Regions from separate parts of the Pseudoalteromonas sp. T1lg22 genome, predicted to be linked through region 3. Evidence: predicted binding sites of a transcription regulator. Region 3 holds the regulator's gene; each other region holds the start of a gene.
The links. The regulator sigma-54, encoded in region 3, starts transcription at its own class of promoters, with help from an activator protein. The targets are predictions, from matches to a motif close to GTTGGCACGNNNNTNGNNT.
Positions count from the first base shown of each region.

Region 1 (2,203 bases), 200 kb from region 3:
TTCCGCCTGGCACCCGAATGACCAATCCACAGGGAGGCTGTGTATTGTGGCTGCAACTGCCGTCGCAGTATGATGTTGTTGCCTTGTTCCACCTGGCGCTGGAGGCGGGGATCAGCATTACTCCGGGAGCTATTTTTAGCGCCACCGACAAATATCGTCAGTGTTTACGCCTGAGTTTTGGGGTGCAATGGAGCGAGGAAATAGAAAAGGCAGTGGCCCGCTTAGGGGCGCTCTGCCTGCAAGTGCAAAAGGGTAAGGCGAAGGTTACGCCTATGGGCACGCCAATGGGCATGCCAAAGGCTTAGTTACTTAGCAGCTGATACTCTTTCAATTCGGGGATCATGCTAAGCAGCTGAGCTTCTTGTTGCGCCAACTCGCTAAATGAATGGCATAGCGCATCCGCACGTTGTTCTATTTGCGAGGCTTGCAGCTCAACTCTTTGCTCGACCTGCTCACCAAGGCGCTCCATACGTTGCTCAAATTCATCCATGTCGCCGCCTGAGCCTAATAACTCAGAGCCCAGAGCGATAAATATACTGCCGATAGACTGCACCATGGCCTGCTCTACGGCTTGTTCAAAGTCCTCATCAAACTGGCTTTCAATATCATTGCCTAATTGTTCAAAGCTTTGTTTGCCCATTACAAAGGCACCGTCCTGGTAGAAGGTCTGTTCAATATTGATGCCGATATTTTCAACTATATCGCTCAGCGCCTCATTGTGACTGATGCCAAATGCGGCGCCGACTTCTTCTAGGGCAACGCCGGCGATCTTAACGCCATCCAGGGCTATTTGAGCCACCTCGGGCATATAGGTTCGTACCTTATCTGTGTAATCGTCCAGGGCCTGTTGTTGCTCGGCATTTAACTCAACGGGTTGACCATCGACTTCAAGCAGACCTGAGCTGTACACCAGGTGCTGGTTATTGGCATTGGTGATCTGTAAACGCTGCGGCTCGATGCGTACATCGTTTTTAAATTCAATGTTGCATTGCTCAGAGCCAAACGAGAGCGAATTGGCTTCCCCGGCGATGGCGGTGCCAGAAAGGCTAATGGCAGAGATAATGGCTAGCGTGCTGGTTTTCATGGTGATAATTCCTGTTATTCTGTTGACGCTATGACTAATACAATTTCGGTGCCAATTAATAAAGATGATAAAAATCATAGCGTTATAATTTCATCTTGTGTGCTGCCAATGCCTTGTTTAGTGCCTTTTACTAACTTTTAGTGAAATTAACTTTGCCGTGGATTAAAACATTTGCTCAATTGTCAGCCTGCTAGGTAACTGCTCCTGCGTCACCCTAGTACCGCCGTCCATGGCGGCAAAAGCCGACCTAGGACCCTGGCAGCAAAGGCGGATCCACAACGGGCTATCCAAGGTGGAATAACCTTACGAATTAAGGCGGTATAATTATTAATCAATTATGTTTATTGAAACGATAAAAAAATCTCACTTTCCAGTTTGCGATTTAGCGGCTATTTATTCACTCGAAGGCGCCTAGCCCTGAATTCGCCGCACCTAAGTTGGGGAGCGGTGATAACTGATTTAGATTTATTGGAGTGTATTGTGGGTAAAACATATTCCTATGATGCGTTTGAAGACGAATTTGTTGCAGATGAATATGAAGCGATGGGACGCAATCAAAACGACCGTCGCAAGCGCAAGGTAAAAAAGAAGCTGGACGATTATTTAGAACAGCGCAAGCTGAGAAAGCATCTCGGCAGCGATGACTTTGACGAGTATTTAAATGAATAAATAACGGGCCTTTGGCCTATGAAGTCTTGGTGTAATTAAGCCGAGACTATTTTAAGACTTTAAAGGGGCTACGGCCCCTTTTTTGTTATACCAATGCTGTTAAGTATGTGAGCAGATATAGCGTTGGCTATTTAAGTGAATTGGTATTATCGCAGCGCAAAAAAGACCGCCATGGAAAGCAGGGTGGTGGCGTAGATACTATGGCTTTTGTAGGCGGTAATAATGGCGACAAGGGCCGCAACCAGATACGGATTCTGGTAGCTCAACTGCCACTGATTGCCAGGTAAAACCACTATGGGTACCCAGATGGCGGTAAGCACGGCCGGGGCGCTAAAGCTTAAAAAACGCTGCATTTTTGCGCCGACCCGAAATGGCAGGGCACGGTGTAAAAATAAATAACGACTGCCAAAGGTAATGGCCGCCATCAGTAATATGGTGGTGATCATTGCA
Region 1 is NZ_PQBY01000016.1:479,294-481,496, reverse strand. Features, by position in the region: gene C2M24_RS11955 (aminotransferase-like domain-containing protein) at 1-305, shown strand, start outside; gene C2M24_RS11950 (YggN family protein) at 302-1,084, opposite strand; gene C2M24_RS11945 (PA3496 family putative envelope integrity protein) at 1,565-1,753, shown strand; gene C2M24_RS11940 (AzlD domain-containing protein) at 1,900-2,199, opposite strand; gene C2M24_RS11935 (AzlC family ABC transporter permease) at 2,196-2,203, opposite strand, start outside.
Region 1: C2M24_RS11950 (YggN family protein) is a predicted target of sigma-54. The motif match lies at 1,122-1,140, and genes of this name have one in related genera.

Region 2 (2,203 bases), on a different contig from region 3:
GGCCAATTCACCTATACGCATCTGCACTCCTCCCCCTCAAACTCTTTGCTTAGCAGGCATTATAAACCTTAGAGTCAACACTAAGGTCAAGGATTAATTTTGCGCTAAACGTCGGTCCATGAAAGACTAGCGCCAATAGCCTATTTGGAGAGCACAAATGAACATCGTCATGTTAGACGCCGACACCTTAGGAGCAAACTCACTGGCACCAATTGCCGCCTTAGGAGAATTTCATCGCCACCCCCTGACATCAGCAGAAGATGTAGTGACGCGCTGCGCCGACGCCGAGGTAGTGATCACCAACAAGGTGCAACTTGGCGCCGAGCAGCTTAAGGCCTTGCCTAAGCTGAAACTTATCTGTGTTGCCGCCACCGGCACCAATAACATAGATATCGCTGCCGCTAAGGAGCATGGCATTGATGTGTGTAATGTTGCCGGCTATTCCACCGCCAGCGTAGTGCAGCATACCTTTACCCTGATCTCCTTACTGCTTAATAACCTGCATAGGTATATAGATGACTGTCGCCAAGGCGCCTGGCAACAAAGCGAGATGTTTTGCCGCCTTGATTATGAGATCGCCGAGCTGGCGGGTAAAAAACTTGCCATTATCGGCCATGGTGAGCTCGGCCAGGCCTTGGCCAAGGTAGCCCATGCCTTTGATATGCAGGTGCTTATTGCCGAGCGTCGCGGCCAAGCTCCGCGCCCCGGGCGCATCGCTTTTGAACAAGCGCTGGCGCAGGCGGATATCGTCAGCATTCACTGCCCACTTAACGCCGAAACAGAGCAGTTAATAAATCGCGATACCCTGGCCTTAATGCAACCGACAGCCGTCTTAGTCAACACCGCCCGCGGCCCCATTATCAACGAAGCAGATCTGGCCACAGCCCTGGCCGATGGTACCCTAGGCGGCGCAGCCTTAGATGTGCTCAGTGAAGAGCCGGCCAACCCTGAAAATCCTTTGGTTCGCTATCAGGGTGACAACCTACTGCTCACACCGCATATAGCCTGGGCATCAAAACAGGCCAGAGACAGGCTGATCCACCAGCTGGCCTTAAATATTCGCGCCTATGCCAATGGTGAAGTTCGCAATCGGGTTGGCTAAATTCGCCAACTCTTTTGAAATAACACCAACCCGCTTAAAAGAATAACGTGTAACCAATTGAAAAATATAAAGTAAAATTTTTGGCATTGAACTTGATTATTCAATGCCAACTAGATAACAAAAATTGGATAAAACAATGACAAAAGCACTTCTTTGCGCCCTTGTCGCCCTGCCTCTACTTGGTGGTTGTATCGTTTCGGTGAATGACGGTGAAGCTGACGCCCATTGCTCATCAAGCGACTGGCAAAAACAACAGCGCCAAAATCGCGACTATATTGCCCACCTTGAGCTAGGGAACAGCGCTGCTGTGATCAAAGAAACCCTGGGCACACCGGATTTCAGTGAGTCCTTTGCTCATCAGGGTGAAGAGTATCAGGTACTGTTTTATGCCACGCAAAGCGTTAAGTCCGATGGCAAAATCAGCAAAAATGAATGTACACCCTTGGTATTTAAGGCTGGTCGTTTGGTGAGTATTGGTGATAGCGCCTATCAGGCACTGGTCGGTAAACTATAAAGATAAAAAAAGCCGCGTGGATTAAAGCCCACGCGGCTTTTTTTTAGCCATAGAAAGCAGCGCTATTACGCCCGTCTTGCTTGGCCTGATACATGCCCCTGTCGGCATTTTCAATCAAGGCCATTTCACAGTTGTCGTCGTTGTCGCCATTAAAGGTGGTGGCGCCAATGCTGATGGTGATGTGCTCAGCAATGGGTGAGTCTATATGGGGAATATTAAGCTCGCGGATCACCCTGCATAGCTTATTGGCCAAAGCCATGGCTGTGTCTTCTTCACTGCCGGGCAAAACCGCAACAAACTCTTCACCACCATAACGGGCGATAAAATCGCTGCCGCGTTGACAATTATTGACCAGGGCCGAAGCCACTTTTTTCAAACATTCATCACCCTGTTGATGACCGTAGCAGTCGTTGTAACGCTTAAAGTAATCGATATCTATCAATAGCACAGACAAAGGCAATCCGGCGCGCACACTGCGGCGCCATTCACGAGCAAAATGTTCGTCGAAATAACGACGATTGGGAATTTCCGTTAAGCCATCTATGCTCGCCAGCATTTCCAACAGATCATTTTTTTGTTTAATGGTC
Region 2 is NZ_PQBY01000006.1:206,981-209,183, forward strand. Features, by position in the region: gene zntR (Zn(2+)-responsive transcriptional regulator) at 1-21, opposite strand, end outside; gene C2M24_RS03165 (D-2-hydroxyacid dehydrogenase) at 158-1,102, shown strand; gene C2M24_RS03170 (DUF3192 domain-containing protein) at 1,239-1,616, shown strand; gene C2M24_RS03175 (diguanylate cyclase) at 1,660-2,203, opposite strand, start outside.
Region 2: C2M24_RS03170 (DUF3192 domain-containing protein) is a predicted target of sigma-54. The motif match lies at 1,182-1,200, and genes of this name have one in related genera.

Region 3 (2,203 bases):
AGGGAATCCAGTATGGCTTGCTCACTGAGGTGGGGGATATGTTGGTGTGCTACCTGAGAGAGGTATTCCAACATTCTTTTTTTGCTATTAAAAAGGACCGCAGCCTTGCTGCAGTCCTTGGAAAAAAGTAAATCTAAGCTCATTTTAATGACGAGACAATTTCTCTTTATGTTTGATTACCTGGCGGTCTAATTTGTCAATTAAGCCATCGATCGCCGCGTACATATCCTGATGCTCTGCGGTGGCAAACAGTTCGCCGCCGTTTACATGAAGTGTTGCTTCTGCTTTTTGTGTGAGTTTCTCGATATCAAGAATAACATGCACATTATTAATGTGGTCAAAGTGACGCTCTAATTTGGCAAATTTACTATTTACATAGTTGCGAAGAGAGTCTGTGATTTCTACATGACGACCGGTAAGATTTAATTGCATAAGCATTTTCCTTCTTGTCTAACGTCTATATCAAGCTTTTACGTTGATTTGACGGTGGTATGGCCAACGATTCACGATATTTTGCAATCGTTCGTCGAGCCACTTTGATTCCTTGCTCTGCTAGTATGTCGGTAATCTTGCTATCGCTTAACGGTTTTACAGGATTTTCCGCGGCTACTAGCTTTTTGATCAATGCTCTAATCGCTGTGGATGAGCATTCACCTCCATTCTCGGTATTCACATGGCTGGAGAAAAAGTACTTTAACTCAAAGATCCCACGTGGCGTGTGCATGTATTTTTGTGTGGTAACACGAGAGATTGTTGACTCGTGCATTTCCACCATTTCTGCAACGTCGTTAAGGACCATTGGCTTCATTGCTTCTTCGCCATGTTCAAAGAATGCCTGTTGTTGCTGAACAATGCAATTAGTTACTTTAAGTAAGGTGTCATTGCGTTGCTCCAGGCTCTTTATAAACCATTTTGCCTCTTGCAAGTGAGAGCGAATAAATTGGCTGTCACTTTGTGATTTGCAGTTGCGACCCAGGGATGCGTAGTGATCGTTGACACGTATCTTCGGCATGCTGTCGGGGTTTAATTCCACCTTCCAGCGACCCTTGACCTTCTTCACCGATACATCCGGGATCACATACTCCGACTCTTCGCGCACTATGGTCGCTGCGGGCTTGGGATTCAGGCTGTGTATCAGTGTCATCACCTCTTTCAACTGGGCTTCTTTAAGCTTAGTCTTTTTCATTAAGGTGCGGTAGTCACGGTTACCAAGCAAATCAATATAATTACAAACTACCTCTTTCGTCTCGTTAAGCCAAGGGGTTTGAGGCGAAAATTGCTTGAGCTGGATCAACAAGCACTCTTGTAGTGAGCGGGCGCCAATACCAATGGGATCAAACATTTGAACTCGCTTAAGCACGGCCTCTATTTCGTCGAGTTCAATCTCTTCTTCCAGCTCATCATGGTTGATGCTTTCGAGCAAGTCCTCGGTGCTAACGGTAAGTAAGCCGTTGTCGTCGATGGCTTCGATAATCGCGGTGGCAATGGCTTCATCTATGGCGCTAAACGGGGTGAGGCGTAATTGCCACATAAGGTAATCGTGCAGGGTTTCTGTGGTTTCGCCTTGGTAAATAGACTCGTCATCGGGCATGGGCCCAGATGCAACCGGGGCGGCACTGATGTACTCGTCCCAGGATACATCCATAGGCAGCTCATCGCTGATCGAGTCATTGTTAAGGGCGTCGCCGCTTTCAACTTCGTCCTGATTGCTTGTGCTGTTATTGCTTTGAATGTCGCTATCGCTGTCGGCCGCCGAATTTTTATCGCGTGGCAGGTCACTATCGCCGTAATGCTCTTCTTCGATTTCGAGCAAGGGGTTGGCATCAAGCGCTTCTTGAATTTCTTGTTGGAGATCCAAAGTACTGAGCTGCAACAGGCGGATAGCCTGCTGCAATTGTGGGGTCATTGTTAATTGCTGGCCTAGACGCAGCTGTAATGATTGCCTCATGTACTCTAACAATCCTTTTGTGATTAAAGTCTAAACTGCTCACCTAAATACACATCGCGTACTGTTTGATCTGCTAATACCTGTTGGGGAGTTCCAGATGCGATTAGCTCGCCATGGGAGACGATATAGGCAGTTTCACATACGTCTAATGTTTCGCGCACATTGTGATCGGTAATAAGAACGCCAATACCACGGTTGCGGAGGTGTTCAATGATTTTCTTAATATCTAGCACTGAAATAGGGTCAACACCAGCA
Region 3 is NZ_PQBY01000016.1:279,747-281,949, reverse strand. Features, by position in the region: partial or broken gene ptsN (PTS IIA-like nitrogen regulatory protein PtsN) at 1-143, opposite strand, end outside; gene hpf (ribosome hibernation promoting factor) at 145-432, opposite strand; gene C2M24_RS10960 (RNA polymerase factor sigma-54) at 458-1,906, opposite strand; gene lptB (LPS export ABC transporter ATP-binding protein) at 1,972-2,203, opposite strand, start outside.

Region 4 (2,203 bases), on a different contig from region 3:
CTGTTGGTGAGTTGGCTAATTTCGATGAAAGGCTAGTAGCATTGGCTAAACTCGAAAAACACCCCAAAGCTAGAGCCAAAATTAAAGACTTTTTCATAGGTAACATCCCTTTACAATAAATATTTGATCGTTGTTCCAACGCCAATGAAAACCTTATCATCTTCAATATGTAAATCAATCTATATAATTTTTTCACAATTAGATTGGATGACGCACACATGCAATCTATAAACATATCCCATACTAATTTAGAGCCTCAATGTATCAGCCTAACCCCGTTAAAATTCGCGCTTTCGATCTCGGCTTTTGCTGCGAAGCGTGGCTAAGACAGCGAGGCGTGGCTGAAAGCGGAAATAAGAGAGTGAATAATTTCACTCTCGCCGCTTGAAGGCGAAGAGCTCTGCGATAAGCGGGGGCGACGAGTGACCGAAGCACCGCTTCGCAGCGCGAGGAGGTGGAGGCATGTATGCCGTAACTTCGTCACGAACAGGAACCCAGCTTCATGGACGAATTACTTGCATCCAAATTAATCACTCCCTCTTTGGGCGCCGTCCCCGGCCTTTCACTGGCTCAAGGCGTTCGCTTGCTAAAAATAGTCCACCGGACCATTTTCTTAACGCGCTCACCCACCGCGACAAGATCTTAATTTAACAACCAATACCACCAGCAACACAAAACCAAACAAGAATTCTTATGCAGTACCATTGGTTAAAATGAGTGCAAAAGCATAAAATATGCACCACCAGAGTGCATCCGCACTCCCCCGCCCACCAGCCAACACAGCTCAAAATACCACCAAGCATCTGAAAAATAGTAACTTTTAAAAAATATTCCGTTATTGGCACACGCCTTGCCAACTAAATATTCAACACAGCGTTACTACAGGAATGAGAAAATGAACAAAAAGAAATACGCGCCGGTGCTGGCTTTGTTGGCACTGTCCCTCACCCCGCTGGCCAGCCAGGCGGAAGTCACCGCCAACGTCGCCGCCAGCTCTAACTATTATTGGCGCGGTATTACCCAGTCGGATGATGGGGCGGCGGTATCCGGTGGCATAGACTACGCCTCCGACACCGGCTTTTATGCCGGCACCTGGCTGTCGAATATCGATTTCGGCGATGCCGCCAGCACCAGCTATGAAATGGACTTGTACGCGGGCTTCGCCGGTTCAATCGACGACATAGGCTACGATGTCGGCTATATCTATTACGCCTATCCGGATGCCGAGGGAGATATTGGTTTTGGTGAGATCTATGGCTCGGTGAGCTGGCAATGGCTCAGCGCCGGTGCCAGTTACCTGGTCAATGCCGAAGGCGATGCCACCGACGAAGAAGACATGCTCTACCTTGAGCTCAACGCCAGCTTTACCATTTTAAAAGATACCGAACTGGCGCTTCACTTCGGCCATTCCAGCGGCGATACCGTGCAGGAATGGTACGGTGAAGACGACAGTTACATAGATTATGGCGTCAGTATCAGCAAGTCGGGTTTTACCTTTGGCCTGCTGCAAACCGACCTGGACGCGGATGATGATTTAAAAGCGTATGTTTCATACAGCTTAGACTTTGAGCTTTAAGCTTAAAGTCATACCCTCTTATTGTTGCTGCAAACCGGGGCCGTAAGGCCCTTTATCTTTTCTGTTTGGCATCTAAAGCCATTTTTGCCACTATAATCTTGCCAATCAGTAGGTTTACTAAGGCTGCCTGTGCCGAGTCTCTATTTTCTGCTTTATTTACTCTTTATTCAGTGGCAACAGGCCGTGCTGCCGGAGCCTTTGCCTGCGTCGCCCTTTAGTGCCGACTCACCCCAATCCTGCGCTGCGCTATTAACCCAGCCCGGTGAGCCGGTAAGCCTGCCCTTGCCGGTATCGGAACTCAGACTGCTCAGCTGGAATATTTATAAGGCGGCCAAGCCTGAATTACTGACAGATCTGCACGCCCTGTCAGAGCAAAGCCATATTATGCTGCTGCAAGAAGCCATCACCGATGAGGCGCTGTTACAACTCAAGCCCCACACCCGTTTTTCGCCAGGCTACAAGGGCCTCAATCAGCAAACCGGGCTGGCCTTGCTAAGCGACTGGTCGCCCCAGCTTTATTGTCGTTTTTATCAGCGGGAACCCTGGTTGCGTACCCCCAAAGCATCGAGTATCAGTCGCTATCCTTTGGCTAATGGTGACTCCTTATTGCTGGTGAATATGCACGGC
Region 4 is NZ_PQBY01000017.1:77,127-79,329, reverse strand. Features, by position in the region: gene C2M24_RS12810 (hypothetical protein) at 1-97, opposite strand, end outside; gene C2M24_RS12805 (TorF family putative porin) at 896-1,576, shown strand; gene C2M24_RS12800 (endonuclease/exonuclease/phosphatase family protein) at 1,706-2,203, shown strand, end outside.
Region 4: C2M24_RS12805 (TorF family putative porin) is a predicted target of sigma-54. The motif match lies at 838-856, and genes of this name have one in related genera.